DNA from 3 places in the Micromonospora sp. NPDC049275 genome. Region 3 is predicted to be linked to each of the others. Evidence: riboswitches for the same ligand, from Rfam matches in the RefSeq annotation. Region 3 holds a riboswitch; each other region holds the start of a gene.
What was found. Region 3 has a riboswitch for S-adenosylmethionine ahead of ACGFIE_RS20970 (putative leader peptide). Riboswitches for the same ligand answer to the same signal wherever they lie in the genome.
Positions count from the first base shown of each region.

Region 1: linked by a shared signal. The riboswitch ahead of ACGFIE_RS27485 (aminotransferase class V-fold PLP-dependent enzyme) and the one ahead of ACGFIE_RS20970 (putative leader peptide) in region 3 are both predicted to bind S-adenosylmethionine.
Region 2: linked by a shared signal. The riboswitch ahead of thrC (threonine synthase) and the one ahead of ACGFIE_RS20970 (putative leader peptide) in region 3 are both predicted to bind S-adenosylmethionine.

Region 1 is NZ_JBICSN010000013.1:19,103-29,561, reverse strand. Features, by position in the region: gene ACGFIE_RS27510 (ATP-dependent DNA helicase) at 1-470, shown strand, start outside; gene ACGFIE_RS27505 (AI-2E family transporter) at 480-1,778, opposite strand; gene ACGFIE_RS27500 (GroES family chaperonin) at 1,937-2,275, shown strand; gene ACGFIE_RS27495 (hypothetical protein) at 2,378-2,545, shown strand; gene ACGFIE_RS27490 (PrsW family intramembrane metalloprotease) at 2,562-4,043, opposite strand; SAM riboswitch class IV at 4,067-4,187, shown strand; gene ACGFIE_RS27485 (aminotransferase class V-fold PLP-dependent enzyme) at 4,234-5,502, shown strand; gene ACGFIE_RS27480 (aromatic acid exporter family protein) at 5,540-6,742, opposite strand; gene ACGFIE_RS27475 (metal-dependent phosphohydrolase) at 6,880-7,536, shown strand; gene ACGFIE_RS27470 (DUF4031 domain-containing protein) at 7,508-7,792, opposite strand; gene ACGFIE_RS27465 (FAD-binding oxidoreductase) at 7,849-9,249, shown strand; gene ACGFIE_RS27460 (hypothetical protein) at 9,256-9,792, opposite strand; gene ACGFIE_RS27455 (glycerol-3-phosphate dehydrogenase/oxidase) at 9,882-10,459, opposite strand, start outside.
Region 2 is NZ_JBICSN010000013.1:137-10,595, forward strand. Features, by position in the region: gene ACGFIE_RS27385 (DoxX family protein) at 480-929, shown strand; gene ACGFIE_RS27390 (metalloregulator ArsR/SmtB family transcription factor) at 989-1,294, opposite strand; gene ACGFIE_RS27395 (DMT family transporter) at 1,385-2,353, shown strand; SAM riboswitch class I at 2,421-2,555, shown strand; gene thrC (threonine synthase) at 2,564-3,850, shown strand; gene ACGFIE_RS27405 (GNAT family N-acetyltransferase) at 4,094-5,113, shown strand; gene ACGFIE_RS27410 (hypothetical protein) at 5,103-7,319, opposite strand; gene paaN (phenylacetic acid degradation protein PaaN) at 7,469-9,142, shown strand; gene ACGFIE_RS27420 (GNAT family N-acetyltransferase) at 9,309-9,839, opposite strand; gene ACGFIE_RS27425 (cold-shock protein) at 10,187-10,390, shown strand.
Region 3 is NZ_JBICSN010000006.1:321,814-332,272, forward strand. Features, by position in the region: gene ACGFIE_RS20930 (glycogen debranching N-terminal domain-containing protein) at 1-422, opposite strand, end outside; gene ACGFIE_RS20935 (SCP2 sterol-binding domain-containing protein) at 419-808, opposite strand; gene ACGFIE_RS20940 (DinB family protein) at 893-1,402, opposite strand; gene ACGFIE_RS20945 (2'-5' RNA ligase family protein) at 1,482-1,997, shown strand; gene ACGFIE_RS20950 (MFS transporter) at 2,046-3,299, opposite strand; gene ACGFIE_RS20955 (hypothetical protein) at 3,531-3,716, shown strand; gene corA (magnesium/cobalt transporter CorA) at 3,733-4,860, opposite strand; gene ACGFIE_RS20965 (amino acid transporter) at 5,088-7,028, shown strand; SAM riboswitch class IV at 7,113-7,224, shown strand; gene ACGFIE_RS20970 (putative leader peptide) at 7,259-7,369, shown strand; gene ACGFIE_RS20975 (ABC transporter substrate-binding protein) at 7,532-8,389, shown strand; gene ACGFIE_RS20980 (amino acid ABC transporter permease) at 8,429-9,205, shown strand; gene ACGFIE_RS20985 (amino acid ABC transporter ATP-binding protein) at 9,202-9,948, shown strand; gene ACGFIE_RS20990 (hypothetical protein) at 9,958-10,459, opposite strand, start outside.

The DNA of each region.
Region 1 (10,459 bases), on a different contig from region 3:
AGCTGCTGCGCGCGCGGACCGACCTGCCGGTGTTGCTCCAGGGCGAGGAGGCGCTGCCGCTGCTGGTCCGCCGTTTCCGCGAGGAGCGGTCGAGCTGCCTGTTCGGGGTGATGTCGCTCTGGCAGGGGGTGGACGTGCCGGGCGACGCCTGTCAGCTCGTGGTCATCGACCGGCTGCCCTTCCCCCGGCCGGACGAACCCCTCGCGGCGGCGCGCGCCGCGGCCGTGGACTCGGGCGGCGGCTCCGGTTTCGCCGCGGTCAGCGTGCCCATCGCGGCGGTCCGGCTGGCGCAGGGCGTGGGGCGGCTGATCCGGGCCACCGGCGACAAGGGAGTCGTCGCGGTCCTCGACTCACGGCTGGAGACGGCCCGCGGCTACGGGCCGTTCCTGCGCCGCTCGCTGCCGCCTTTCTGGTACACGACACGCCCCGAGGTCGCCCGGGGCGCCCTGCAGCGCCTCGCCACCACCTGACCGCGCGGGTCAGGGGGCCTGCGAGGCGACGACCACGGCGTCGGGCGGAGTGTCCGGGACCGCACGGGCGGCCAGTCGGCGTACGGCGGTGTTCAGCACCGCGATCAGCGGCACCGAGACCAGCGCGCCGGTGATGCCCGCGAGCACCACGCCGGCCGCGATCCCGATGATCACCCCGAGCGGGTGGATGGCCACCGCCCGGCCCATGATGAGGGGCTGGAGGATGTGCCCCTCGACCTGCTGTACGACGATCACCGCGCCCAGGATGATCAACGCGGTGACCGGGCCGCTGTCGACGAGCGCCACCAGCACCGCCACGCCGCCGGAGAGCGCCGCGCCGACGATCGGGATGAACGCGCCGAGGAACACGAGCGCGGCCAGCGGGAACGCGAACGGGATCTTGAAGACGACCAGGGCGATGCCGATGCCTACCGCGTCGATGAAGGCGACAAGCACCGTCGCCCGGACGTAGGCGCCGAGCGTGTGCCAGGAGGCGCGGCCGGCGTCGTCGACCTTCCACCGGGCCGCCACCGGCAGCAGCCGGACCAGGAAGCGCCAGATCCGGGCACCGTCGCGCAGGAAGAAGAACGTCGCGAAGAGCACCAGCAGGGTGCCGGTCAGCACCTCCGCCAGCGTCGCGGCGGTGCTCAGCGCGCCGCTGGTGAACCGCGAGGTGTTGTCGTTGATCCAGGCCTGAGCCTCGTCGATGTAGCGGTCGAGCTGGGTGTCGGAGAGGTGCAGCGGGCCGGTCTTGAGCCAGTCCTGGATCTGCCGGACACCCTGCGACGACTTCTCGCTCAGCTCGGGCACGCCCTGGATGAACTCGTTGACGACGAGGGTCAGCGTGCCGATGACACCCACCAGGCCGCCGACCAGCACCACTGCCGTCGCCAGCGACCGGGGCAGTCGGGCCCGCAGCAGCCAGCCCACGGCCGGCGCGAGCAGCGCCGAGAGCAGCAGCGCGATGGCCAGCGGGATGATCACGATGCTGATCGTGCCGACGATCCGGAGCAGCGCCCAGGCCACCACGCCGATCACGATCAGCCGCCAGCACCACGCGGCGGCGATCCGCAGCCCGTGCGGCACGTCCGCGTCGTCCCGGCTGGATGTCGAGGTGTGCAGGTCCGCCTGAGGTCCGGCACCGACGACAGTGGCGCTCGGTGGGGCGCTCGGCCCCGGAACGGCGGGCGAGGCCAGGCCCAGCGGCTCCGGCGCGTCGCTCGGCGTCTCCTCGGCGGCGTGAACCGACTCCTGTCCTGACCGGTAGGCGCGGCGCAGCCGCCCGCGTACCCGCTCGAAGCGGCTCAAGCGCACCTCCTGGCAGAAGAGTCGTCGGCCCACGGCGACAGGTCGGACAGCATACGTCCGTTCCCGACACCGTAGGGCAGTTCCGCCACACAATGCCCAGACCACCTCGGGCGTAACCACCGGCGGACGGTCGCCGGCGACACGGTAGCGTCTGCCCCGTGACCGCCGACCAGGATTTCGACTCCGGCCTGCCGATCCGCCTGCTGCACGACCGCGTGCTGGTACGGATGGACGGCAGCGAGGGCGAGCGCCGCTCCACCGCGGGCATCGTCATCCCGGCGACGGCCCAGGTCGGCAGACGCCTCGCGTGGGCCACCGCCGTCGGCGTGGGGCCGAACGTCCGGGCCATCGTCTCCGGCGACCGGGTGCTCTTCGACCCGGACGACCGTTCCGAGGTCGAGCTGCACGGCCGCGGGTACGTGCTGCTGCGGGAGCGCGACGTGCACGCCGTGGCCGCCGAACGGGTCGACAACGACTCCACAGGCCTCTATCTCTGACGCACCTCCCCCGGCTCCGACAAACCCGGCGGGCACCATCGCGCCGTTTGCCAGCCCGTGGCGCGGGAAGCCAGCCGGCGACCGTGGCCCTGGGGAGGGACGATGCCGGTATTCGTGAAGAAGCTGCTCACCTGGGGAAGCGTCGCGTTCCTGATCTACTTCGTGGCGTTCCGGCCGGACGGCGCCGCGCAGATGTTCAAGGCGATCGGAGCGGCGCTGATGGCGATGTTCCAGGGCCTCGGCGACTTCCTCACCACCCTGATGACCTGAGCACCGCCGACCGCCGTCAGGAGTGACCGGGCGGCCAGGGCGCCGCGGGGCGCAGGCCGGGCCAGCCGGGCGGCGCGTAGCCCACTGGAGGCGGAGGCGCGCCCAGCACCACAGGAATCGGAACCACCGGCTCGTCGGGCGCGGCCACCGGCCGAGACGTACCGTCCGGGAAGCGCAGGTGGTACTGACTGCCGTCCCAGACGCCTACCGGCGCCTGCGGGTCACGACCCACGAAGAACGACCGGTGCGCGGTGATCGCCTCCAGCAGTTGCCGTTCCTCGGCGACCGCCCGCTCCCGATCGGCCGGCTTACGGTCCAGACCACGCAGCGTCCCGTCGCGCAGCAGGGCCAGCCGCGTCGCGGCGAGCTGATATCCGCGCATCGCCCGTACCCCTGCGTCGCCGGCGACCCGGCGTGCCCAGCTGCGCGCCGCGTGCCGGCGGCCGAGACTGCTCAGCGCGGCCACCTCGGGCGGGCTCAACCAGCCGGCACGCACGTAGTCGGGCAGGGTCCGTTCGGTGAGCCGCCCCTCCCAGGCGCGCAGCCACAGCGCCAGCCCGACCATGCCGAAGAACACGGGCACCATCAGGCCGAGGAAGCCGTACAGCATGATCACCGCTTCGCCGGTGGCCTGGGTCAGCGTCGGCAGCAGGTTCCACGTGCCGTGCAGCATCATCGCCAGCAGCAGGCCGGCGATGGGGGCGAGCACCCGGACCCGCCGGTCGGCAGAACGTGAGGCGACACCGAGCCCCACACCTGTCATCGAGGTGAAGAGCGGATGGGCGAACCCGAACAGGAGGATCCGCACGATGAAGATGGCGATCACCTGCTGGGCGCCGGTCGCCGGGCCGTACCTGTCGGCGCCTGCCGCGTAGCCGTACCCGCCGAGGTAGAGGATGTTCTCCACCATGGCGAAGCCGACCGCGGAGAGCCCGCAGTAGACCAGACCGTCGGTGATCCCGGACCACTCCCGACGCCTGAACACCAGCAGCAGGATCGGCCCGAGGGCCTTGGTCAGCTCCTCGATGAACGGCGCCACCAGCACCCCGGTGAGCGCGGACGGCAGCCCCCAGTCGGCGAACCGCCCGGCGGCGAACTCGTTCACGTTGAGGGAGGCGGCGGTGGCGACGAACGCGCCCCAGGCGAAGCAGAAGATCAGGTACTTCAGCGGTTCCGGCTCGTAGCGGTCGAGCCACAGGAAGCAGGCGATCAGCACCGGCACCGGCAGGATCGCGGCGCCCACCCCGACCAGCAGGGCCTGCACGCCGAGCGACTCGCCGAGCTTGTAGACCATGAAGACCGCGCACGCGGCGATGAACAGCACCACCCCGGCCAGCACCAGGAACCGCAGCCAGTTCGGTCGGCGCGGCGGCATCCGGGGCGCCGCGACGACAGCCGGATCGGCGGGCGCGGGCGGCGACGACGGCAGGGGTGCACCGGGCGGGGTGTCGGCCATGCGGTCAGCGTAGCCATCCCCCGCCGGCTGGTCCGGTCGCATCCACAGCCGCTATGCTGCGAGCAGGTCACGAGTGCCAGCGTTCAGCCCCGGCTTGCTGGCCGGCAACCCTCGTCGAGTTCGCGGTGGGGTGCCCCGGGTGATGACCGGGCCCAGCCCGATAGGCGTGCTGGGCAAGCGCGGACCCCGTCCCGACACCACACCCGGGGTCCCTGACCCCGGAGGTTCCGGCGTGTCCGTCACCCTCGTACCCTCGCTGCCCGCCCTGCCCACCGTCGCGCCCGCACCGTCGGGGGCGCTCGACGTGCTCGGCGTACCCGGCGAGATCAACCTCGACTACGCGGCCACCGCGCCGTGCGCGCGGGCCGCGGCCGACGCGGTGACCGAACTGCTCCCCTGGTACGCCAGCGTGCACCGTGGCGCGGGAGCGCTGTCGCGGCGCTGCACGCTCGCCTACGAGCGGGCCCGGCAGACGGTCGGCGACTTCTTCGGCGCCCGCGCCGACGACCACGTGATCTTCACGCGGAACACCACCGACGCCCTCAACCTGCTGGCCCGGTCACTGCCGGCCGGCACGGCAGTCGTCACCTTCGCCGGCGAGCACCACGCCAACCTGCTGCCCTGGCCACGCGGCTCGGTGCGCCTGCCGGTGCCCGCCGACCCCGCCGGGGCGGTACGCGCTCTCGCCGCCGCCCTCACCGAGCTGCGCCGCGACAGCAACCCCGCGTTGCCGGTGCTCGTCGCGGTGACCGGGGCCAGCAACGTGACAGGCGAGCTGTGGCCGGTCGCCGAGCTGGCCCGGGTGGCCCACCGGCACGGCGCGCGGATCGCCCTCGACGCCGCGCAACTCGCCCCGCACGCGCCCGTCGACATGCACACGCTCGACGTGGACTACCTGGCCGTCTCCGGCCACAAGCTGTACGCCCCGTTCGGCGCGGGTGTGCTCATCGGCCGCGCGGACTGGCTGGACGCCGCCACGCCGTACCTGGCCGGTGGCGGCGCCACCAGCCACGTCGGGCCGGCCACCCACGACGTGACCTGGGCGAGCGGCCCGGCCCGACACGAGGGCGGCACCCCGAACCTGCTGGGCGCGGTGGCGCTGGCGGCGGTGTGCGCGGCGCTGGCCGACGCCGACCGGGCCGCGCTGGCCGCCCGCGAGCAGGCGTTGCTGGCCCGGCTGCGCGCCGGCCTCGCCGCGCTGCCGCACGTGGTGGAGCTGCGTACCTTCGGCCCGGACGCGCCCCGGGTCGGCATCGTCTCGTTCGTGGTGGCCGGCCGGGACTCCGCCGCGGTGGCCGCCCGGCTGGCCACGGAGCACCGGATCGGCGTACGGGATGGGCTGTTCTGCGCCCACCCGCTGGCCCGGCGGCTGCTCGGTGAGGCTGCCGGGCGTACCGGCCGGCGGGATCTTCCGCCGACCGCGTTGCGCGCCAGCATCGGTCTGGGCAGCACCGCCGCCCAGGTCGACAGGCTGCTCGCCGCGCTCGCCGAGCTGGGCTGAGCTGCGCTGGGCTGGCGGCCGTGTCGGCCGTCCGCGCTCAGCCGACGGGCGGGGCGGTGGGTGGCTTCGGCGCCTCGCCCGGCTCGGCCGGTTCGCCGACCGGCCGCTCCTGCTCCCCGAAGGACGTCCGGATACACCGGTTCGCCTCCTCCTGCTCGACGCCGGAGGCCACCAGCAGGTCACTCGCCGTGGTCCGGATCTGGGCGATCACCACGCTCCCGGAGAAGCCGACCCCGGCCCCGTACGCCCGGCCGGCCTCACTGACGGCCCGCAGTGACCGTTCCCGCGCCTTCTGCGGCTCCTCGCCGGCCGCGAACTCGTGCTTGAGCAGGCGGACCGACTCGGCGAGGTGACCTATCGAGTCGGGCATCGTGTCCGGTACCGGCTCGTCGTCCTCGATCAGGGTGACGGACCGGCGGATCAGCGTGCCGCTGTTGCGCATCGCGCGGTCGATCGGGTCGGCCGCCTCCGCGTAGTGGATCAGCTCGCCCCGGCGGTGCCAGCGGGCCGGCGACAGGGTGGCCGTCTCCTTCGCGCCCTCGATCGCCTCGGCCAGGGTGGCCAGCTCGTCCTTGTTGTTGCGCAACCGCTCCAGCGCCCGTTGGATGGCGGCCCGGTCCCGGCCGCGCAGCCCGTCGGCGGTGGCGTCGAGCTGGGCGGCGAGCAGATCCAGCGCCGGTCGGGCGGCCCGGTTGATCACCCGGAGCGGATTGAGTGGCAGCAGCACCGCCGTCACCAGCAACGCGACGCCACCGCCGAGGAAGGCGTCGACGAAGCGGGGAATCTCCAGGTTCTGGGTGGACGGGCTCAACGTCACGATCAGCACCGCCGTGGCCGCCGCCTGGATGACGATGGCGACGCTCGCCCCGGCGAAGATGGTGAGCAGGATCGCCACCGTGACCACCAGCCCGAGCTGCCACGCGCCGGTGCCGAGCAGGTAGATCAGGAAGTCGCCGACGGCCACCCCGACGCCCACGCCGATGATCAGCTCCATGGTGCGGCGGAACCGCTGCCCGACCGACGCGGCCAACGTGCCCACCGCGGAGATCGGCGCGAAGACCGGCTGCGGGTTGCCCAGCACCTTGTGCGAGATGAGGTACGCCAGCCCGGCCGCCAACCCGGCCTGGACTGCCAGCCCACCCGCCATCCGTACCCGGTGCAGCCGGTCGTGCAGGGTGGCACGGCCACGGTGCCGCAGCTGTTCGGTGGCCTCCGCGATGCGCGCCCCGTCGACGTCCACCAAACCTTCGCGCAACGGGGCACGACGCACCACCGGAGGTCTTCTGTCCCGGGCCACCGCCATGGGCGCGACTACCCGTGGCGGGCGCGCTGAATCCTCCCGCCCGCGTGGCGCCCGGCATGCGGCAGACTCGGGCGGTGGCCGATCTGCTGGACCGGTGGCGGGCGACGGCCCGCGGTGCCGGAGCGAAACCCGACGAGCGCTGCACCCGGGCCGGGGAGGAACTGCTCGCCCGGTGGCGGGAGCCGCACCGGCAATACCACACGGTGGCGCACCTGAGCGTCGTCCTCGATGTGGTGGACCGGCATGCCGCACTGGCCGACCGGCCGGACCTGGTCCGGTTGGCCGCCTGGTGCCACGACGCGATCTACGACCCCCGCGCCCCGGGCGACACCAACGAACGGGACAGCGCCGCGCTGGCCGGACGCCTGCTCACCGGGCTCGAGGTGCCGGCGACCGCGGTGGCCGAGGTACGCCGGCTCGTCCTGCTCACCGCCGGGCACGCGGTGGCGCCCGGTGACGCCGACGGCGCCCTGCTCTGCGACGCGGACCTCGCCGTGCTGGCCGGGCCGCCGGCCGCCTACGACCGCTACGCGGCGGCCATCAGGCGGGAGTACGCGCACGTGCCCGAGCCGGCCTTCCGGACCGGACGGGCCGCCGTGCTCACCGGCCTGCTGGCGTTGCCCGCGCTGTTCCGGCTGCCGCCGCTGGCCGACCGGTGGGAGCAGCCGGCCCGGGACAACCTGCGCCGTGAGCTGACCGCACTCACCGGGCCGCCGACGATCCCTGGTTGACCAGATGCTTCGGTCGACGCAGTCCGGCGTCCCGGAGCAACCGGACCAGTTCCCGGCTCGGCACCACCCGGGCTCCGAGCCACACCGCCGCCGCGAACCGGTCGGCCGGGATGTCGTAGTGGTCCCGGTCGAAGCCGCGCCGGGGTGCGCCCAGCGCCTCGGCGAAGGCGTGCAACTCGGCGTAGGAGACGTCGCTGATCAGGTGCGACCAGAGTCGACCGCGCCACGGCCAGGCCGGCCGGTCCAGGTAGAGCATGGTGCCCAAGTTAGCCCGCGTTGATGATCGGTGGTCGGCGACCTAGCCTCGGCGGCATGGCCCCCACCGGACTCCTCGACGACCTGCGCGCCGCCCTGGGCGAGAACGCCGTGCTCACCGACCCGGACCTGCTGCGCGTGCACCAGCGCGACGAGGCCGACCTCTGCGCCGCCGGCGTACCCCTCGTGGTGACCCGCCCGCGCACCACGGAAGAGGTGGTGGCGGTGGTGCGGGCGGCGGCGCGGCACGGCGTACCGCTGGTGCCGCAGGGCGCGCGGACCGGGCTGGCCGGCGCGGCGAACGCGGTGGACGGCGCGGTGGTGCTCAGCACCGTCGCGATGGACGAGATCCGGGAGATCGACCCGGTGAGCCGGATCGCGGTGGTCCAGCCCGGCGTGGTCAACGCCGCGCTCGCCGCGGCGGTCGCCAGACAGGGTCTCTGGTACCCGCCGGACCCCGGCTCCTGGGAGTCGTCCACGATCGGCGGCAACGTGGCCACCAACGCCGGCGGAATGTGCTGCGTGAAGTACGGCGTGACCACCGAGTACGTGCTCGGCCTGGAGGTGGTGCTCGCCTCCGGCGAGGTGCTGCGCACCGGGCGGCGGACGGCCAAGGGGGTGGCCGGTTACGACCTGACGCGACTCTTCGTCGGCTCGGAGGGCACCCTCGGCGTGATCACCGAGGTGACGGTGGCGCTGCGGCCCGCCCCGGCCGACTCGCTGACCCTGGTGGCGGTCTTCGGCTCCACTGCGGCGGCCGGCGCGGCGGTGGCCCAGATCGCCGCGCGGGGCCTCACGCCCAGCCTGCTGGAACTGCTGGACCAGACCCACCTGCGGGCGATCGAGGCGTACCAGCCGATGGGGCTGCGGACCGACGCGCAGGCCCTGTTGCTGGCCGCCGCGGACACCGGCAGCCGGGCCGGCGACGACCTGGCCGCCCTGGCCGAGGTGTGCGAGACGGCGGGCGCCGAGGAGGTCTACGCGGCCACCGACGCGGTGGAGGCGGCGGCGTTGTTGCAGGCACGCCGGCTCGCCCATCCGGCGATGGAGAAGTTCGCCGCCGACACCCACCCGGACGGCAGCGGCGGCCTGGTGATCGACGACGTGGCGGTGCCGCGGGGCGCGCTCGCCGCGCTGCTGGACGGGGTGGCCCGGATCGCGGCGGACTGCGACGTGCCGATCGGCGTGGTGGGCCACGCCGGGGACGGCAACATGCACCCGAACATCGTCGTCGACCGGGCCGACCCGGCCAGCGTGGAGCGGGGCCGGCGGGCGTTCGACGAGATCATGCGTCTCGGCCTGGACCTGGGCGGCACCTGCACCGGCGAGCACGGGGTGGGGCTGCTCAAGCGGGACTGGCTGGCGCAGGAGATCGGCCCGGTCGGCGTACGCGTGCACCAGGCCATCAAGGCGGCGCTGGACCCGGCCGGCCTGCTCAACCCCGGCAAGGTGCTCTGACCGGGGTCAGCCCTTGACCTCGGCCGGGGTGGCCTGGGTGAGCAGCAGAAGGATCTCCCCCGCCACCGTCGGGCGTTCCTCACCCGGGCAGTCCTGCGAGGTGATCAGCCCGGACGACGTGAGCAGGCTGGACGTCAGCGCGTCGATGCAGGTGGTCCGGTAGTGCCGGACCTGGTCGGTCTCCTCGGTGAGCCGGGGGTCGGCGAGCAGCACCTGGAGGCGTTCGGTCTGCTCGGGAGCCAGCCGGCCCCGGGAGGTGACTCCGTCGCCGGCGCAGTCGAGGCACTGCCAGGAGCCGTCGCGCTCGACGCTCAACGTCCGCAGCGGGGCGTCGGCGCCGAGCCGTTGGATCAGGCTGACCTGGCCCTTGGCGACAGTCGTCGGGATCTCGGGTGTCGATCCGCCGGCTGCCGAGCCGGCCGGCGGTGGGGCGACAGGCGTGTCTGCGTCATCGCGGCCGAACAGCGAGCACCCGGCCAGGGCGGCGGCGAGCACCACGGCAAGAAGGGGTGTGACCAGACGGGGGCGCGCGCGGTACAGCACGCGCGGAAACCTACCCCACCGTAGGTAGCGTTAGAAACCACCATCCGGGCCGGTATCGATAGTTACCACTCGGTAACGTCGCTTTCCGGTCATCTCGCCGTCGGACGCAGTTCAGCCTGGTCGTCGTCGCCGCGGTCCGCCGCGTAACCCCGTACGTCCGGCGCGCCGAGTCGGGCCGCGTCCGCTCCGGCGTCGTCCGGCATCAGCTGGGACTGCCGCTCCGCCTCCACCCGTGCGCGGTAGTGCTCGACCTCGCGGGCGCTCCTCGCCGCGTCCCACCCGAGCACCGCACCCATCAGCTCGGCGGTGTGCTCGGCCGACTCCAGGCCACGGTGGCTGGTCTCGAAGGAGATCCGGGTCCGACGGGTCAGCACGTCCTCCAGGTGCAGCGCGCCCTCGGCCCGCGCGGCGTAGGTGACCTCCGCCGCCAGGTACTCCGGAGCGCCGGCCAGCGGCGACGCCAGCAACGGATCGGCATCGATGAGCGCCAGCAGGTCGAGCGCGAGGGTGCCGTACCGCTCCAGCAGGTGCTCCACCACACCCACCGGCACCCCGTGTCGGCGGGCCAGGTCGGCCCGGTCCCGCCACATCGCCGGGTAGCCGTCGGCGCCGAGCAGCGGCAGATCGGCGGTACGCGACGCACGGCCGCCACCCAACCGGCGTACGG
Region 2 (10,459 bases), on a different contig from region 3:
GGAGGCGGGGTTTGCGCCGTACAGCGGGCGGCGGCCGGGCCGGGGCCGGGGCCGGGGTCGGGGTCGGGGGTCGGGTTGGGGGTCGGGGCCGGAGCCGGGGTTGAGGGTTGAGGGTTGAGGGTTGGGGGTCGGCGGGTCCGGGGGGGGGGGCGGGGGAAGCTGCCTCATTCGCGGGGCAGCTCGACAGGCTGTATGGACCGCTCGACAGGCTGCGCGGCCTGCATGGCAGGGGCAGTGCGTTCAGGTCGGGGGCGGTCCCTCGGCGAGATTGGGCTGGCGCCCCAATCGGGGCACGCGGGCACGGAGGTGCAGCTCAAGGGTGCTCACATGGCGCTTGTCCACTCTGGCAGGCGCACACCGCCGAACGCCTGTGCCGAAATATTTCGGTCGGGGATTTTCCCACGAGCAAGGAATTTATTATCCTGGATACATTCGTGCCTCACCATTGAAGACATCTATCCCCTTCGATGGAGGTCTCCATGAACGTCTCTCGGCTCGGCGGGCCGACCCTGTCCCTGTTCCGCATCGTGACCGGCCTGCTGTTCATGCTCCACGGCCTGTCCTCGGTCTTCGGGTTGTTCGGCGGCAACCCGATGACCGGCGCGGCCATACCCTTCGGCTCCTGGCCGGGCTGGTGGGCCGCGCTGATCCAACTGGTCTGCGGCGCGCTGGTGCTGGCCGGGCTCTTCACCCGGCCCGCCGCGCTCCTTGCCTCCGGCTCGATGGCGTACGCCTATTTCGTGGTCCACCAGCCCGAAGACCTGCTTCCGCTGCACAACGGCGGTGAGCTGTCGGCGCTCTTCTGCTGGTCGTTCCTGCTGGTCGCGGCACTCGGCTCGGGCCCCTGGGCGCTCGACGCGCTGTTCGCCCGGCGTCGCGCCGACGCTCCGCCGGCGGCGGTGGCCGACCCCAGTCCCGCCTCTGCCTGACCGCCCCGTACCGCGCGCCGCCGGAGCCTCGACGAGGCGGCTTCGGCGGCGTGGCGGCGTCAGGCTGGAGGGCGCGGGGTGAGGACGGCGTCCAGGAGGCCCGGATACCGCTTGTCGACCTCGTCGCGGCGGAGTCGGACCAGTCTGCTGGTGCCGGCGGCCCGGGTTCGGGTCAGGCCCGCCTCGCGCAGCACCTTCAGGTGGTGACTGCGGGTCGCCTTGGAGACGCCGAAGTCGAAGCTGCCGCAGGCGGCCTCGCCGCCCTCGGCGAGCGCCCGCACGATCTGCAGCCGCACGTCGTCGGCGAGTGCGGCCAGCACGGCGGTGACTGGTACGGCGGTCAGGTCGGGTTCGTGCGGCTCCATGTGACCAGCCTAACCCTTGTTCGACAACTATCAAACAACACCCTATGGTCGGTGTCGTTGGTTCGAAGATACTCGAACAAGGAGCTGACGATGCGATCTCGCGCCGCCGCCTATCCGCTGCTCGCCGTGCTCGCCTGGGGCGCGATGTTTCCGATCCTGGCCAGCGCGCTGAGCCGGGTCGACCCCCTCAACCTGACCACCGCCCGCTACCTGCTGGCCGCCGTCATCCTGGTCGCCATCCTGCTGCTCCGCGAGGGCTCGGCCGCGCTGCGGCTCGGCGGACGGGGCGTCGAGGTGGTGGTGCTCGGCGTCGTCGGCTTCGCCGGCTTCAACCTGCTCACCAACCTGGCGCTCGAACACGCCGCCCCGCAGCAGATCTCCCTCTTCGTGGCCACCACGCCGGTCATCACCCAGCTCGTCCGCTGGGCCCGGGACGGCGTACGACCGAAGCCGCTCCTGCTGGCCCTCTCGCTGGTGGCGCTCCTCGGAGTCGGCCTGGTGATCACCCGCGGGAGCCTGGCCGGGCTCGGTCAGTTCGGTCTCGGCGGGCTCATGATGATCGGCGCGGTGCTCGGCTGGGGCATCTACACCCACGGCGCCAGCCGGTTCGGCGCCTGGTCGCCGCTGCGCTTCACCACGCTCACCGCGCTCGCCGGCACGGCCGCCATGCTGGCCGCGAGCATCGGCGCCGACGCCGTCGGGTGGCAGCACGCGCCGGCCGCCGCCGACCTCGTGGCGGTCACCCCGCAGTTGGCGTACGCCGTGATCGTCGCCGCCGTCGTCGCGGTGCTGGCCTGGAACACGGGTGTGCAGCGGCTGGGCGCTGCCAACGCCGCCCTGTTCATGAACCTGGTCCCGGTCACCACGTTCGTCGTGCAGATCGCCCGCGGCTACCGGCCGGAGACGATCGAGTTGGTCGGCGCCGCGATCACCATCGCCGCCCTGGTCGCCGCGAACCTCGCCACCAGGGCGCGGACCCGGTCGTCGTCCCTGCCGCAGTCCAGCGCGGTCACCGACCCGGCCGCGGTGGTCGACCCGGTGGCGGTGGCCGCCCGCTGACCCACTCCCTGGGATACCAGGTGGAGGCCACCGGCAACGTTGCCTAGACTCGACGACACAACTGCATACCTCATCCAGAGGGGCTGAGGGATACGGCCCGACGACGCCCCGGCAACCACCCCGCGGCTCACCGCTGAGCGACAGGCGGGGCAGGTGCCAATTCCGTCCCCGCCGCACAGTGCGATGCGGGGAAAGATGAGAGGACTCGACATGACGTCGACGCTCGCCGCCTCCGGTATCGACACCTCCGCCAGCCCCGCCCGCGCCCTGGTCTGCCGCGCCTGTTCGGCCCGCTACCCGCTCGCCGCGCAGCACGCCTGTTACGAGTGTTTCGGCCCCCTCGAGGTGGACTACGACACCGCCGCCCTGGCCACGGTCACCCGGGAGCAGATCGAGGCCGGCCCGAACAACATCTGGCGGTACGCCGCGCTGCTGCCCGCCGGTCAGGACCCGGCCACCCGGGTCACCCTCGACCCAGGGCTGACCCCGCTGGTGGCGGCCCCGCACCTCGCCGCCGAGCTGGGTATCACCGCGCCGCTGTGGGTCAAGGACGACAGCGCCAACCCGACCCACTCGTTCAAGGACCGGGTCGTCTCGGTGGCGCTGACCGCCGCGAAGGCGCTCGGCTTCACCCGGTTCGCCTGTGCGTCCACCGGCAACCTGGCCAACTCGGTGGCCGCGCACGCCGCCCGCGCCGGCGTGCCCTCGGTCGTCTTCATTCCCAGCGACCTGGAGCAGGGCAAGGTCATCACCACCGCCGTCTACGGCGGCGAGCTGGTCGCCATCGACGGCTCGTACGACGACGTCAACCGGCTCTGCGGCGAGCTCGTGGAGACCGACGAATTCGAGGACACCGCGTTCGTCAACGTGAACGTCCGCCCGTACTACGCGGAGGGCTCCAAGACCCTCGGCTACGAGGTGGCCGAGCAACTCGGCTGGCGCATCCCGGCCCAGGTGGTCATCCCGATGGCAAGCGGCGAGCTGCTCACCAAGATTGACAAGGCCTTCTCCGAGCTGGTCGAGATCGGCCTGGTCGAGGCGCCGGCCGGCGGCTGGAAGGTCTTCGGCGCCCAGTCGGCCGGCTGCAACCCGATCGCCACCGCGCTGCACGCCGACACCGACACGATCATCCCGGTCAAGCCCACCGGCATCGCCAAGTCGCTCAACATCGGCGACCCGGCCGCCGGCCTCTACGCCCTGGAGGCGGTCCGTCGCACCGGCGGTTGGATGGAGTACGCCGACGACGACGAGATCCGCGCCGGCATCCGTCAGCTCGCCCGCACCACAGGCGTCTTCGCCGAGACGGCGGGCGGGGTGACCGCGGCGGTGCTGCGCAAGCTCGTCGAGTCGGGTCGGCTCGATCCCACTGCGGAGACGGTCGTCTTCAACACCGGCGAGGGTCTGAAGACCATCGACGCGGTGGCCGGTCAGGTCGGCCCGACCCACCACATCAAGCCCAGCCTGCGCGCCGCGCGGGATGCCGGCCTCCTCGGCTGACCCCCGAGTCGTCCGGTAACTGGGTTTTCGCTGTGAGTGTGGAAAACCCGCCGGTCTGGACTTGACGGCAGGAACCGGACGGCGCAAGATGCTCCGTGCGGGAGGGCATTTCGCCGGAGACTTTTGAAGTTCTTGCGACCCAACGCCGGAGGCGTTGTGCGAGTGTCCCTCCCGACCACGTTCGATCGGGCCAGCGATTTAATCGCTGGCCCGATCGCTTTCCCGGCTGTCAGGCTCCCCGTCATGAGCATCACGATCGCGTCGTTCGACGGCACCGACCGGGTCGCGGTCGACGAGGCGTACCGGGTCGGGGTGGCGGCCACCGAGGTCGATCTTCCGGACTTCCCACCCTTCTGCCGGCGGCGCTTCGACGCGCAGTTCCACACGCCGGCCCCCGGCACCCGAACGCTCTGGGCGCTGGCCCGGCTGGACGGGGTGCCGGCCGGCTACCTCCAGCTCGACCTGCCGCAGCTCGACAACCCCGAGAACGCCACCGCCGAGCTGACGGTGCGTCCCGCCCTGCGGCGGCGGGGCGTCGGCCGGGCACTGCACGAGTACGGGGCGCGCCTGCTGCGTGAGCACGGCCGCAAGCGGGTGATCGGGATGGCCGTCTCCGCGCTGCCCGCTGGGCCGGCCCGATCGGGCGCTGGCGGAGCGTTCGCCGCCTCGATCGGCGCCCAGCCCGCACTCGCCGAGGTGCGACGTCGGCTGGAGATCGCCGACATCGACCGGGTGGCGCTGCGGGCGGCCCTGGCCGAGGCCCAGCCGCGGGCCGAGGGCTACCGGTCGGTCTGCTGGCAGGGGAACACCCCGCAGGAGTACGTGGCGGACGTCGCCTACCTGGACGGCCGGCTGATGATGGACGCGCCCATGGGTGACGTGCAGTGGGAGCCGGAGCAGGTGGACGCCGAACGCATCCGGGGCAACGAGCGCGCGTTGGACGCGAAGGGCCGGCGGCGCTACCACCTCGGGATGCGGCACGAGGCGTCCGGCCGGTTGGTGGCCTGGACGCTGCTCGACGTGGGCGCCTCCGCCGACTGGCACGCCTTCCAGCAGATCACCCTCGTCGACCCGGCCCACCGTGGGCACCGCCTCGGCCTGATCGTCAAGGCGGAGAACCTGCACCACCTGCTCACCCACGAGCCGGCGGTACGCGTCATCGACACCTGGAACGCGGCCAGCAACAGTTACATGGTGGCGATCAACGAGCAGCTCGGATTCCGGCCGGTGGACGCCTGGACCGACTGGCAGCTCACCCTCTGACAGTGGGCGGCCCGGCCTCCGGCTTTTCCAGCCGCCGAGCCAGCTCCCGAACCGCGGCGTGGAAGTCCTCGTCCGGGATGAAGCGGTGTCCCCGGACCGGGGGCGGCACGGTGTCGGTCGGCGGCACCAGCAGGGTCTTCGGGTCGCGTACCCAGCGGTCGACCTGGCTCGCCGGGTCGTCGGGCGCCTCCGTCTCGTCGGGGCGGAAGATCCGCCCGCCGATCGGATCGGTGTACCGCCACAGGTTGACCCACCGCCAGGACAGCCGGTCACCCAACTCCCGCAGCACACGCTCGTTGACGTACGCGGGGAAGTACCTGGTGTACCTGTTGCCGAGCGGCGCGGCGTAGGTGAGCAGCGCGACCCGCCGGCGGGAGTCGTCGGGAAGTTGGAGCACCGTCGCCGCGGCCAGCACGCTGCCGTGGCTCTGGCCGGAGAGCACCACCCCGCCCCCGTCGGCGGTGAGTTGCCCGATCCGGCGGGTCAGCTCGGGAACCGCCCGCTCGGCGTAGCAGGGCGGGGCGAGGGGATGGGCGGCGCGTGGCCAGAAGGTGGCGAGGTCCCAGAGCACCCCGACCAGCCGGATCGGGCCGGACCGGTAGGCGACGAGTCCCGCCCCGGCCAGGAATACGGCGAACAGGCCGATCAGCAGGGCGCCCAGATCGGTCACGAAGACCACCGGGCGGGCCAGCGACAGGCCGCCCAGCCGCAGCGCGAGCGCACCCGGCCCCTGCCCTCGTACCGACAACCCCGCCGCCGTCAGGGTGAGCACCGCCAGCACCGCGTACGCCGTCGGGAGCAGCGGCCAGAGCCGGTCCGTGCGGGCGGCACGGACGACGGCGTCCCGGACGGCCCGCACCCGCTCCGGCGGCACCTGGGGCGCCTCGGGGAAGTCCCGCCGGACGAGCTCCTCGGCTGCCCGGAGCTGCCGCGCCCGGCCGATCCGGCTGCCCAGCACCGCCACCAGGACGACCACCAGGACCGCCAGGGAGAAGCCGAGGGTGGCCCAGCGGTACGCGGTCGGGGGCGAGAGCGGTGGCGCGCCGGGCGGCAGCGGCCGGACCGGTGTGGGGCTGGAGCCCCGGTCCAGGTATTCGGCGAGGGTGTAGGTCAGCCCGGACGAGTACGACACGGCGAGCCCGATCGCTATCGAACTCATCAGCGGGGCACCCAGCCGGCTGATCAGGGGGCGCGGGCGCGGCAGGTGGTGGCGCTGGGCCAGGACCACCAGTCCCAGCACCGCGAGCAGGACGACCTGCGCGGCGAAGAGCAGGGAGACGAGGCGACCGTACCCGGGCAGTGTGCCGGTGGCCGACCACGGCGGCCGGGGCCACAACGCGTAGCCCAGGGTCAGCGCCGTGAGCGCGACAGCCGTCCACCGCAACCCCCGGGCGGTGAGCAGGCGCTGCTCGCCGTGCCCGTCCATGGCCGACCGGCAGAGCGCGACGAGCGCGACGACGAGCAGCAGCCCGTCCGCGACCAGTAGCACGTAGCCGGGCGGGGCACCGTCGTGCGGGGCCAGGACCACCAGTAGCGTGGCGTCGAGCGTGCCCAGCGCCACGGCCACGTGCACCGAGCGCAGCCGGCGCAGCAGCACCCGGTTGTCCCAGAAGGCGGGGGTGTCGAGCCGATCCGCGCCCACCCCGGGCATGTGCACGCCGTCCTCGGGTAGCTGCGAGGTGCGAGCGCCGGCCCGCCAGATGAGGGCGACCGCGATGATCGGCAGCACGGCCAGCAGGGCGAGGCGCTGACCCGGCGGCACGCCGCCCAGCCAGGAGATCTCCCGTCGCCCCTCCAGGCACCGCGGGTACGCCGCGCACTGCCAGGCGATCAGGTCCAGGGTGGCACCGACCGCGGAGAGCACGTACATCGCGGTCATCGACGCGGCCAGCAGACGGCAGAGCGCCCGAGCCACGCCGCCGGGCCGACCGGCCACCGGCAGCATCCAGACAGCGATGTTGCTGAGCATGAACGGCAGGAGCAGGACCAGCGAGAACGTCCGGGTCGCGGTGCCGCCGGTCAACCTGCTCCAGCGGTACGCCTCCAGCGCCGGCCCGCCCGGACCCTCCGGATCGCCGAAGCCCGGCCGGGGTCGGTAGAAGCCGGCCTCGTCGTCCCCCGCGACCCGCGACACCACAGGCCGGTCGAGGATCGTCTCCGGACCCTTGTCGGCGACCCCGTGCACCCGGATCTCCGTGATCCTCACCCGTTGTCCTCTCCTGGCCCGAGGACGGCGGGTACCCGTCGGCGTCACGACCAATCCCGGGCCGGGCCGCGCGCTGCCGCTCGGCCGTGCCTGCCGCGTCGGCATCCGCCCCTACTGCTCGTGGGCCCGGCTGTTGCATGATGGCGGGCATGACGGAGACCCCGCATCCCCTGTACGACAGGCACGCCGACACCCTCAACCGTGCGCTGACCGCGATCACGGAGCGGGGCTACTGGTCCGCGTACCCCGAATCCCCCAGCCCTCGCGTGTACGGCGAGACCGCCGCCGCCGACGGCAAGGCCGCCTTCGAGGCGTACCTGGGTGGTGACTTCCCCCTCGACCAGCCGGGTACCGGCGAGCGGATCGCCACCGAGACGAGCCCGTTCGGGGTCGAGCTGGCGGTGCGTTACCCGCACGCCGGCACCGACGAGCTGATCGCCGCCGCCTCCGCCGCGCTGCCGACCTGGCGCGACGCCGGCCCGCAGGCCCGGGTGGGTGTCTGCCTGGAGATCCTCGACCGGCTGCACAAGCACATCTTCGAGCTGGCCAACGCGGTGCAGTTCACCAGCGGGCAGGCGTTCGTGATGGCCTTCCAGGCCGGCGGCGCGCACGCGCTGGACCGGGCGCTGGAGGCGGTGGCGTACGCCTACGCCGAGATGACCCGGCACCCGGGCACGGCCGGCTGGGAGAAGGCCGCAGGCAAGGGCGACCCGCTGCGGATGACCAAGACGTTCCACGTGGTGCCGCGTGGGGTGGCGCTGGTGATCGGCTGCAACACCTTCCCGACCTGGAACTCGTACCCGGGGCTGTTCGCCTCGCTTGTCACCGGCAACCCGGTGATCGTGAAGCCGCACCCGCGCGCGGTGCTGCCGCTGGCCATCACCGTGAAGTACGCCCGGGAGGTGCTCGCCGAGGCCGGTTTCGACCCGAACCTGATCATGCTGGCGGCCGAGGCGCCCGGCGAGAAGCTCGCCAGCGACCTGGCCCTGCACCGCTCCGTCAAGATCGTCGACTTCACCGGCTCCACCGAGTACGGCGACTGGCTGGAGACGCACGCCCGGCAGGCGTCGGTCTACACCGAGAAGGCCGGGCTGAACACGGTAGTCATCGATTCCACCGACGACTTCGCCGGGCTGTGCCGCAACCTCGGCTTCACGCTGACCCTCTACAGCGGGCAGATGTGCACCACCTCGCAGAACATCCTCATCCCCGCCGGTGGCATCGAGACCGACCAGGGTCACAAGAGCTTCGACGAGGTGGCCGGTGGGATCGCCGCGGCGGTCGGCAAGCTCACCGCCGACCCGGCCCGGGGCGTCGAGCTGACCGGCGCCATCGTCAACGACGGGGTGCTGGAGCGGCTGGCCGAGGTCACCAAGGTGGGTGAGCCGGTGCTGGAGTCCCGGTCCGTGGCGCACCCGTCGTACGCCGACGCGGTGGTGCGTACCCCGACGATCGTGAAGCTGACCGCGGACGACGCGGAGACGTACGGCCGGGAGTGGTTCGGGCCGATCTCGTTCGCCATCGCCACCGACTCCACCGCGCACAGCCTGGAGCTGCTGCGCCGGACGGTGGGGGAGAAGGGCGCGCTCACGGCGGCGGTCTACTCCACCGACGAGGCGGTGCTGGACGCCACCGAGGCGGTGGCGGTCGAGGTCGGGGTGCACCTGTCCTGCAACCTCACCGGCGGTGTTTTCGTCAACCAGTCGGCGGCGTTCTCCGACTTCCACGGCAGCGGGGCGAACGCGGCGGCGAACTCGGCGTTGACGGACGGGGCTTACGTGGCTAACCGGTTCCGGATCGTGCAGTCTCGGCGTCACGTGTAGTGGTTGCGGTTTGGGGTTTCCGGGGCAGCCCGACCCGCTTCGGGCGGTCAGGCTTGATCCCTGCGCGGGTCGGGCTGCCCCGGAAACCCCTCCGTGAGCAGCGTTGTCGCTGACGCATCCAGCTTTTGGGGCATCTCAGTGGTTCTGCCCTGGGAGGGTTCTCTGGTTAGGCGGTTCGGCGCATTTGTAGTTCGTTCAGCTTGGGGATCGTGGGGTGGGGGACTCGTACGCCGGTGTCGGTGAAGCCCAGCCGCTGGTACGCCCGGTAGGCGCGGTCGTTGCCGACCACCACCTCCAGCAGCAGCTCCGGCCGGCCGCAGGCTCGCGACCAGGAGGCCACCCCGTCGATCAGCTCGCCGAGCAGCCCGCTGCCCCGCCAGGCCGGCGTGACGTACACGGCGTAGATGACAGTCACTCCCGGCTCGTTCGGAGCGACAGTGCCGCCGGCGTGGCCGACCAGCCGACCGCCCGGATCCGCGACGAACTGCGCGTTGTTCGGGCCGGCCGAGGTGTACGCGACCCGGGCGGCGTACTCGCGGTGCGGCCGGGCCGCCGCGTCCGCCAGGGTCTCCAGGAAGGCCAACGGCGCGTCGGCGAGCATCTCCAGACGTAGCGCCCGCATCCGGGCGGCGTCCTCGGGTCGAACCCGGTGGATCTCGGCCTGCCGAGCCGCGGCTGAGCCGATATCGGTGGTCATGTCTGCATGCCTACCACAGGGCGGGAGCGGCTTCGGGAGTGCCAGGGGCCACCGTCGCTCGGCCGGATGGGCCGGTGGGCCGGGCTGCCGCCGGCCGCTCGGTCGACGAGCCGGTGCCGCTCCGGACCGGTCGTCCACGACCCTTTCCGGCCCTGCCCTGGCCCTGGTCGGCCACCCAGGAATATGCCCGATTTGGGGTCGTGCGCGGCCGTCACTCCTCGTGTAGCGTGCGATTTCGGTCACCTCTTTCAGCGGCCGTCGTCGATCGCTGGGGCGGTGGTCGAGGGCGTCCGGCCGTGCCGCGCGCCCGGGCAGGCAACGCCGCGCAAGAGTGAGGGAAGTGCACCGTGGCACAGGGCACCGTGAAGTGGTTCAACGCCGAGAAGGGCTACGGCTTCATCGCCGTTGACGGCGGTCAGGACGTGTTCGTCCACTTCTCCGCGATCGAGATGGACGGTTACAAGGCGCTGGACGACGGCCAGCGGGTGGAGTTCGAGATCGCCCAGGGCCAGAAGGGCCCGCAGGCGGAACACGTACGCGTCATCGCCTGAGCGATCTCCTCAATCTCCTCGCTCGCGGATCGCCCCGATCGGCTGGCGGGTCGGTGCTGCGGTGTGGAC
Region 3 (10,459 bases):
GTGACGTGGACGTTGCGCGGTCGGAGCTGCGCGACGTCGGCGATCTCCGCGATGTCGGTGAAGTCGGCGCCCACCTCCATCCGCACCGTGAAGTCGGCGGGCTTCGCCGAGTGGTTGAGCACTGTGATCTGCTCGTGCAGGCAGTCGTGCACCGAGCGGTGCCGGATGATCGACACGTCGGCGTCCACGTAGTGGCTGGCCGCGCCCGGCACCAGGAAGAACCGGGTCTCGAAGTACGTCATGTCGTCCCGGGAGAGGGCGTTGAGGCGTTCCCCGTCGACGCTGAGCACCCACCGGGACAGGAATCGGGTGTCGAACGAGAAGAGACCGACAGGCGCCTGTGGGTCGACCTCCATGTCGCCCTGGGCGTCGCTGATCGCGAACACGTTACCGGCGATCACATGCACCTGCTCCTGCCTCATCGCGACCGCTCCTGTTCCGCCAGGGCCGCCCGGCCCAGCGCACGAGGATGCCGGGCGCCGGGCGGGCCGGGGAAGATCCGCCGCAGCAGCATCAGCAGCGCCATGTCGCCGCGCAGGGTCAGCTCGTTGCGCAGCAGCGCCTCGGCGAGGTGCAGCTGGCCGGTGGCGAGCTGGTCGAAGACCGCCCGGTCGGCGCGGACCAGCAGGTCGGCGTCGTCGGCCGACCGGGTCGCCCGCACCTGCTGATCGGCGATGGTCAGGTACCAGTGCTCGGTGCAGCCGTCGCCGCGCATGTCCAGGCGCAGCGTCCCGGCGGTCGTCGGGGGCAGGTCGGGGCGCCGGCCCGGGTCGAGGTCCTGCAGGAACCGCGCCGCCGTCGTGCCCATCAGGTCACCTCCCGCATCCCGACAGGATCACCCGGCTCGGGGTGAGCGGGACTCACCCGTTCCGGATGAGCCGGGGGACCCGGGTCAGTCGGCGTCGACGAGGCCGCGCACGTAGGCGGCCTGCCCGGCATGTTGCAGGTCGTCGTCGGCGATGCTGACCAGCCGCACGCCGAGGGTGACCGGCGGGTCCCACGACTCGTCGACGACGCGGTCCAGGTCCGCCTGTCGCAGCCCGGCCAGGAACGATCCGGTACGCGCCGCGACCGCCGCGTAGTAGTCGATCAGCGCCTGCGCGCTCTCCGGCCGCACCTGGGCGACCTGGGCGGGCGTGTGGCCGTAGCCCGTGTTGTCCGGATCGGCGGTGAGCCCGAACCGCCCCGCCCAGTCCCCGCTCACCCAGACCTGCTCGGTGTCGAGCAGGTCGGCGACGTGATGGTCCTGGACGCGGGTCAGGTGCCAGACCAGCCACCCGACCGGGTTGGCGCCCTCGGCGGGCGCCCAGCGCAACTGCTCCGGGGTGAGGCCGTCGACCGCCGCGCGGACGAGGTCGGGCAGCCGGTCGTACGTCTCGGTCAGCAGGTCACTCACGTCCACGGGGCACGCCTCCTGGTCTGTTTCGGATCACGGTACCGCCGGACACGGACGGCCAAACCTCGGCCGCTACGGTGATCACGTGGTCGCGGCGCTGGAGCTGTATCTGGACCCGGATGCCACCCGACGGATCCGGGTGCTGTGGGACGCGCTGGAGGCCGAGGGCGTGCAGAGCATGCGCTCGCTGCTGGAACAGCGGCACCGTCCGCACGTCTCGCTCGCGGTGGCGCCCCGCTTCGATCCCGAGCAGGTCGCCGAGGCGCTGCGCGGAACAGTCGTGGCAGCCCCGCTGCGGCTCGACTTCCAGCACGTCGGTCAGTTCGTCGGACGGGTGCTCTGGCTCGGTCCGGCGCCCACACCGGAGCTGCTGGCCCACCACCGGATGGTGCACGGCCGGCTCGCCGCCGGCGGCGTCACCCTGGCCGGGCACTACCAGCCGGGGCGCTGGGTGCCGCACTGCACGCTGTCCATGCGGGTGCCGAACACGCTGATGGCCGCGGCGGTGCGCCGCTGCCTGGAGGTGCTGCCGCTGTCGGCGACAGTGGTCGGCGCGGCGCTCACCGACCACGCCCGCGGCATCGCCCACCCGCTGCCCTAGCCACCGCCGGGCCCTCGGTCGCGGACGCGCCCATGGCCGACGTGCCCCCTAGCCGACGTGCCCCTGGCCGACGTGCCTCCGGTCGCTGGCGCGACGCCGGGCGGTGACAGTGGCCGCCAGCGCGGCGGCGAGCGTGACAGATGCCCCGGCGACAAGCAACAGGCGTGGACCGAGCGGGGCGAGCACCCCGGCCAGCCCGGTGCCGAGCGAGGCGGCGGCCACCTTCAGCGCCGCCGTGGACACGAACACCCGTGCCCGTACGGCGTCCGGCGCGTACGCCGACCGGGCGGCCAGGGTAGCCGCGAAGAGTGGCGCGGTCGCCGCCCCGGCCAGCGCGAACGCGACGACCCCTACCGGGAAGCCGGGCACTGCCGCGCAGAGCGCGACCGCCACCGCGCCGAGCGCCGCCCACCGGAACGTCAGCCGCTCCGGCTCGCCGGTCAGCGGGAACGCCGTGACCACGAGAGCGGCGACGAGGTTTCCGCCCCCGTAGGCGGCGGCGAGCACCGCACCGGAGGCCGCCTCCCGGCCGAGGTCCGCCGCCAGCATGACGGCGAGCACCGAGATCGCTCCACCGGTGAGCGCGCCGACCATGGTGACCCCGGTGACCCGGCGCAGCGGCCCGGGCCCGAGCAGCACCCGCAGGCCGCCACGCGCGGCGGGCACGGTCCGCGCCGGCCCGTGCCGTCCGGACACCCGCGCCGGCAGTGTGCCCACCAGGACCGCCGCGACCACTGTGGCGGCGGCCAACCCGAGCAGGGACATCCGGGGTCCGGCCACGGCGGCGAGCACTGCCACGAGAGCCGGGCCGGCGCTGCCGCCCACCCCGTACGTCACCGCGTCCCAGCCCTGACCCCGGCGCTGCGACCGCTCGTCCGGGGCGAGGAGCGCGGCCAGCCGGCTGCTCAGGCCGCCCGTCAGCAGCGGCCCGCAGGCCCCGGCCACGATCAGCAGCGCGGCAGGCACACCGACCGGCACCCGGCCGAGCAGCAGCGCGGCCAGCGCGACGGCTCCGGCGTACGTGGCGAAGGCGGCGGCCAGCAGGCCCCGCCCGTCCCGTGCCCGGTCCAGCGGACGGGCGAGCAACGGCCCCAGCAGATGCGGTGCGGTCAGGCAGGTGGCCAGGAACCCGCCCAGCAGCGCCGGACGACTGGCCCCGACCTCCGGCAGGGTGGCCAACAGGACCACCCCCACCGCGGCACCGGCGTCCGCACCCCGGGCGAGCGTCGCCGCGACGAGGTAGTGCGGCAACGCCAGGCGTCCGGGAACGGCGGGTGCGGCCGTGTCGAGAGCTTCACTCACCCGTGCCTCGCTACCCAGTCGACAGGCCCGAGGCACCATCGAGGCGAAATGTCCGGTTTGGCGGGCGACAGTCGGGAAACCGAAAACAGGGGGTGCGGATGCGGCCGGGCGTGGGATGGTTCGACGTGGATGCCGTACCGGTGGCGACCCAACGCGAGCGGGTCGCCCGGCCGGGGGCGCGGGCGCACACCGCGCCGCCCGCGGCGGCTTCGACGAGGAGAGGCAGGGCCCATGCAGGCTCAGCGCAGGCCACCGCGCACGGAGCGGAGCCAGACCAACCACGACCGGACCGGCGGCGGGATGACCGGAGCGGCCACCCCCCTGACCATCTGGGCCGCCGCCGTGCTGCTCGGCCGCATCGCCGCGGGCGACGACGACAGCGAGGACGAACGGCACATCCTGCGCGGCATCGAGTGACAGTCGCGCCACGCTTTCAGAGCCAGCCGCGCCGCTTGAAGACCAGGTAGAGGGTGCCGCAGACCAGCAGCATCAGCAGCAGCGCGAAAAGGTAGCCGAAGCGCCAGTTCAGCTCCGGCATGTGGACGAAGTTCATCCCGTACACGGTGCCGATGAGCGTCGGGGCGAACAGGATCGCGGCCCACGAGGAAACCTTCTTCAGCTCCTCGTTCTGCGCGTAGCTGGCAGCGGTCAGGCTGCGCATCTCCTCGTTCTGCTGCTGCGAGACGAGGGTCGCGTTGACGGTGAGGATGTTCTGCAGCAGGTGCCGGAAGCCGTCCACGCGCTCCACCACCTGGGTGAGGTGGTCGGTCACGTCGCGCAGGTAGCGGCGCAGCTCCTCGTCGGTGCCGTAGCTGCCGGCGCCGCTGGCCAAGGCGTCGAGGATGCCGAGCAGTGGGCGGGCGGCCCGCTGGAACTCGATGACCTCCCGGCTGAGCCCGTAGATGCGCCGGCTGGCGTTCGGGTCGCCGCCGAAGACCTGGGTCTCGATCTCGTCGATGTCGTTCTCCAGCCCGGCGACCACCGGCGCGTACCCGTCGACGACCTGGTCGAGGATCGCGTACAGGACCGCCTCGGGCCCCCGGGCGAGCATCGGCGCGTCGGCCTCCATCCGCCGCCGCACCGCGGCCAGGTCGGGGACCTCGCCGTGGCGGACCGTCACCACGAAGCCTGGCCCGATGAACAGGTGCAGTTCGGAGAACTCGACCTCCTCCCGCAGATCGTCGTAGCGGGCGGCACGCAGCACCACGAAGAGCGTGTGCCCGTACCGCTCCAGCTTCGGTCGCTGGTGGGCGTTGATCGCGTCCTCCACCGCCAGGTCGTGCAGGCGGAACTCGCGCGCCAGCGAGGAGATCTGGTCGATGTCGGGTCGGTACAACCCGATCCAGGCCATCGCGTCGTCCTGCTCCTGCAGGCAGGAGTACGTCTCACCGAGGCCGGCCGGCGAGGCGAACCGGTGTCCCCGGATGTAGACGGCACTGTCCACCATGCCCCCGGCGGGTGGTGGCGGCTCCGGCGGTGGCGGCACGCCGACGTGGGTCTCATGCTCGTCGAGCTGACGGCCGAAGCCACCACCCGGACGGAAGCGACGGCCGCCGACCATGACCCGCTCCCTTCCGGTGACATCCCCCTCCGGCGGCCTCCCGGCCCTGCCAGACGGCTCGGCGCGGGGGCGCCGGAGGCGCTGCATCCCCCCTGCCCGCGGGCCGAAACCCTCCGACACGCCCGCCTCGCCCACCCGCGACGGGCGGGTTCGGCGTACCCGGGACGGGCGCGTGAGGCCGGGCGGATACTCGCGGTGACCATGGGCGGAGGACGGGGGAAGCGCCGGTGCAGGGCAACAGGCGCGCCGGGCGGCTGCGCGGTTGGCTGCTCGACGGCGGTACGGAGCAGGCCGCGCGGCATCCCGGCCCACACGGCCGCCCGCCGGCGGATCGGCACCAGCCGTGGTGGAAGGTGATGTGCCTGACCGGTGTCGACTACTTCTCGACGCTGGGCTACCAGCCGGGCATCGCGGCGCTGGCCGCCGGGGCGCTGTCGCCGGTGGCGACGCTGGTGCTGGTGCTGGTGACGCTGCTGGGCGCGCTGCCGGTGTACCGGCGGGTGGCGGTGGAGAGCCCGCACGGTGAGGGCTCGATCGCGATGCTCGTACGCCTGCTGAGTTACTGGCCGGGCAAGCTGTTCGTGCTGGTGCTGCTCGGTTTCGCGGCCACCGACTTCATCATCACCATCACCCTCTCGGCGGCGGACGCGACAGCCCACATCGACGAGAACCCGTTCTGGCCGAGCGGTCTCAAGGGACACGAGGTGGCCCTCACACTGCTGCTGGTGGCACTGCTGGGCGCGGTTTTCCTCAAGGGATTCGGCGAGGCCATCGGGATCGCGGTCGTCCTGGTCGCGGTCTACCTGGCGTTGAACGCGGTGGTGATCGCCGACGCGCTGTGGCGGGTGGTGACCCACCCGAGCGCGGTCGGGGACTGGACCACCGCGCTGCGCACCGGGCACGGCGATCCCCTGCTGGTGGTCGGGCTGTCCCTGCTGGTGTTCCCGAAGCTGGCGTTGGGCCTGTCCGGTTTCGAGACCGGGGTGGCGGTGATGCCGCACATCCGGGGGGATCGCCAGGACTCGGAGGACCGGCCGTTGGGCCGGATCCGGGGCGCGCGGCGGTTGCTCACCACCGCCGCGGCGACGATGAGCGTCTTCCTGATCACCAGCAGTGTGACCACCACCGTGCTGATCCCGCCGGAGGCGTTCCAGCCCGGCGGTCCGGCGAACGGCCGGGCGCTGGCCTACCTGGCGCACCAGCACCTCGGTGGGGTGTTCGGCACCGTCTACGACCTGTCCACGATCGCGATCCTGTGGTTCGCGGGGGCGTCGGCGATGGCCGGGTTGCTCAATCTCGTACCCCGGTATCTGCCGCGCTACGGCATGGCGCCTGCCTGGGCGCGGGCGGTCCGGCCGCTGGTGCTGGTCTTCACCGCGGTGGCGTTCCTGATCACCGTGGTCTTCTCGGCGAGCGTGGACGCGCAGGGCGGCGCGTACGCCACAGGGGTTCTGGTGTTGATCACCTCGGCGGCGACGGCCGTGACCCTCGCGGCGCGGCGACGGCGGCAGCGGGGGCGGACGTGGGCGTTCGGCGCCATCGCGCTGATCTTCGTCTACACCACGGTGGCGAACGTCGTGGAACGCCCCGACGGCGTCAAGATCGCCGCCTGTTTCATCGGCGGGATGATCCTGGTGTCCGTGCTGTCCCGGATCATGCGGGCCTACGAGCTGCGGGTCGACCACGTCGAGCTGGACCCGGTCGCCGCCCGGATGATCGACGAACGCGCCACCCGTCGGATCCGCCTCATCGCACACGAGCCGCAGCGCCGCGACCCCGCCGAGTACCGCGCCAAGCTGGCCCAGACCATGGCGGACAACGACTTCCCCGACGACGGCGACGTCATCTTCGTCGAGGTGCACATCACCGACCCGTCGGACTTCGAGACCGACCTGCTGGTGCGCGGCAGCGTGGCGCACGACAGCTACCCGGTGCTCAGCCTGACCGGCTCCTCGGTGCCCACCGCGCTCGCCGCCCTGCTGCTGGAGATCCGCGAACGGAGCCGGCGACGCCCGCACATCTACTTCGAGTGGAGCGAGGGTGGCCCGGGTCGCAACATCCTTCGCTACCTGGCGTTCGGGCAGGGCGCCATCGCCTCGGTCACCCGGGAGATCCTGCGTCGCCAGGAGCCCGACCCGCGCCGCCGGCCGCACGTGCACGCCGGTTGACCTGCGGGTCGAACCGTCGCCCGGCCGTGAGCGTGGTCATAACGGCTGGACGGTCCACCGGTCGGAGCTGCTAGCCTCGGCGCAGGTCATGAGTGCCAGCGCGAAGCCCCGGCTCGCTGGCCGGCAACCCTCCTCCGCGGTGGGGTGCCCCGGGTGAAGACCAGGCACCGGCACGACGTCGGCGCAAGCGTGGCCTGGCACCCAGGTCAGCACCAGACCCGGGAGACCGTATGCGCAGCCTCAGCCCCACCCCACCGGCCGGTCGGCTCACGCCGACCCTGACCCGGCGACGGCACGTGGACCTGATGCGAATGTGCAGCGCGGTGTGTACCGCCGCCTGACGCGCTAGCCCTCCCTCTCCCCTCCCCGGGCGCACCGCGCCCACCCACCCCGCTGTCGATCATGAAGGTGTTGCCCGCCCGACCGGCGTGTCGGGGCAACAACTTCATGATCGTCCGGGTCGACGCACCCTTTTGGAGACACCCGTGCGATTTTCTTCTGGCTTGAGCCGCTTCGTTGCCCTGGGCGCGGGCGCCGTTTTGGTGGCCGGCGGGTTGGCCGCCTGCGGTGGCGGCGACTCGTCCGGCGCCGCCGGCAACCCGTACGGCCTGGCGCAGGCGGGCGTGCTGCGCGCCGGCACGCTCACCGACGCCCCGCCGAACGTGTACCTCAAGGATGGCAAGTTCACCGGCTTCGACAACGACCTGCTGACCGCGGTCGCCGGCAAGCTCGGCCTCACTGTCGAGTTCGTCGGCACCGACTTCTCCGCGCTGCTCTCCCAGGTCAACAACCACAAGTTCGATGTGGGCAGCTCCTCGATCACCATCACCGAGGCGCGCAAGAAGACGGTCGACTTCGGCAACGGGTACGACTTCGGCTACTTCGGGCTGGACGTGCCGGCGGGTTCGCCGATCACCGGGTTCGACCAGCTCGCCGGCAAGCGCGTCGTGGTGGTGCAGGGCACCGTCCAGGACGACTACGCCACCGGCAAGCAGCTCGACCCGGTGCGGGTGCCCGACTACAACGGCGCGATCAACCAGCTCAAGGCGGGCACCGCCGACGCGTGGATCGCCCCGGCGGAGATCGGCGAGAAGTCGGCAGCCGACAGCAGCGGCAAGATCACCGTGGCGGCCAAGCAGCTCAGCCCGGCGCCGACCGCGTACGCCGTGGCCAAGGGCAGCGACAAGCTGCGCGAGGCGCTGAACAAGGGCCTCGACGAGGTCATCGCCGACGGCACCTGGAGCCGGTTGCAGGCCCAGTACTACCCGGGCCGGCCGATCCCGGCGGACTTCAGGCCGGGCAGCGGCACGGTGTCGGCGCCGTCGGCGTCGGCTGTGCCGTCGGCGTCGGCCGCTTCCTGAACCGGTGACGAGCGAGCAGGGCGGTAGGAGAGGCCACCGATGGATCCGTTGAGCACCCTGTGGGAGACCTTCTTCGACGCCGACGCGATGCGCGAGGCGCTGCCCGAGATGCTTACCGTCGGGCTGCCCAACACGCTGATCCTGGCGGTCTCCGCCGCCCTGCTCGGCACGGTGTTCGGCCTGCTGCTGGCCGTGGCCGGCATCTCCCGCAGTCGGTGGCTGCGCTGGCCGGCCCGCGTCTACACCGACGTGTTCCGGGGGCTGCCGGCCGCGGCGACGATCCTGCTGATCGGCGTCGGGCTGGCACCCTTCGGCATGCGGGTCTGGGGGCCGGACCCGTACCCCCTGGGCATCCTCGCGCTGTCGCTGATCGCGGCGGCGTACATCGGGGAGATCTTCCGCTCCGGCATCCAGTCGGTGGAGGCCGCCCAGTTGGAGGGTGCGCGGGCCCTCGGCTTCTCCTGGGCCGAGGCGATGCGGCTGGTGATCATCCCGCAGGGCGTCCGGCGGGTGCTGCCCGCCTGGGTAAACCAGCTCATCGCGCTGATCAAGGACTCCAGCCTGGTCTACTTCCTCGGCCTGGTGGCCAGCCAGCGGGAACTGTTCCGCATCGGGCAGGACTACGCGGCCACCACCGGCAACGAGTCCGCGTTGCTGCTGGCGGGACTGTTCTACCTGGCGTTGACCGTCCCGCTGACGCACGTCGTGAACGCAATCGACAGACGGCTGCGCCATGGCCGGCCGGCCACCGCTGCCGACGACGAGGACGACGACACTCCGGCGCTGGCCGGCGCACCGGAAGGAGATCGGAGATGACCACCCTCGCGACCACCACCTCGGTGAGCCTCCAGGCACGCGACGTCCACCTCGCCTTCGGGCCGAACCGCGTGCTGCGCGGCGTCGATCTCACCGTGGCGCGCGGCGCGACCGCCTGCGTCATCGGGCCGTCCGGGTCGGGCAAGTCCACTCTGCTGCGTACGCTCAACCGGCTCATCGAGCCCGACCGGGGTGACGTGCTGCTGGACGGACGCAGCGTTCTGCGCGACGACCCGGACGCGCTGCGCCAGCGGGTCGGCATGGTCTTCCAGCAGTTCAACCTCTTTCCGCACATGAGCGTGCTGCGCAACGTCACCCTGGCGCTGCGTCGGCTGCGCAAGCTCGGCGAGGACGAGGCGACGGCGATCGCCCGCGCCCAGTTGGAGCTGGTGGGGCTCGCCAACAAGGCCGACGCCCGGCCGGCGCAGCTCTCCGGTGGTCAGCAGCAGCGGGTGGCGATCGCCCGGGCGCTGGCGTTGCGGCCCGAGGTGATGCTCTTCGACGAGGCCACCTCGGCGCTCGACCCGGAGCTCGTCAAGGGGGTGCTCGGGGTGATGGCCGACCTGTCCACCGCCGGAATGACGATGGTGGTGGTCACCCACGAGATGGGCTTCGCCCGGCACGTCGCCGACACCGTCGCCTTCATGGACCGGGGTGTGGTGCTGGAGGCCGGCCCGCCGGACCGGATCTTCGAGAGGGCTGAGCATCCCCGGCTCCGCCGCTTCCTCGCCCAGGTGCTCTGAGACGGACGCTCAGCCCGCCTGGCGGCGCAGGTGCCCGGCGAACGCCTTCAGGTCGCCGAGCAGCTCCAGGATGGCGTTCCGGTACGCGACCGACGCCCACAGGTGCAGCTCCTCGTCGTCCAGCCCGCCGAACGCCAGCGACAGCGCCTTGCGCCGGCGCCTGTCGAGCACCTTGTGCGGGCGGGCGAGCAGGCCGCCCTCGCGGCGCAGCGCCTGGACGTAGGCGGTTACCGCCTCCTGGTAGTGCTGCCCGGCGACCCGTTCCAGCAGGGTGAACTCGAAGACGTTCAAGGCCGCCTCGGAGTCCCAGTACGCGCTGTCACGCACCGGCGCGCTCGCCACGTGCCGGCCCATGGCGTGCCGGGCCTCGTAGAGCAGCAGCACCCCCCGACCGGTGGTGCTCAGCGGCCGGCGGGGCGTCGGCAGGCGCAGCGTACGCACCGGCGACGCGGCGGTCAGGTCCACCGCGCCGGCGTACGTCGGCATGCGGTGCGTTCCCGAGGCCGGCTCG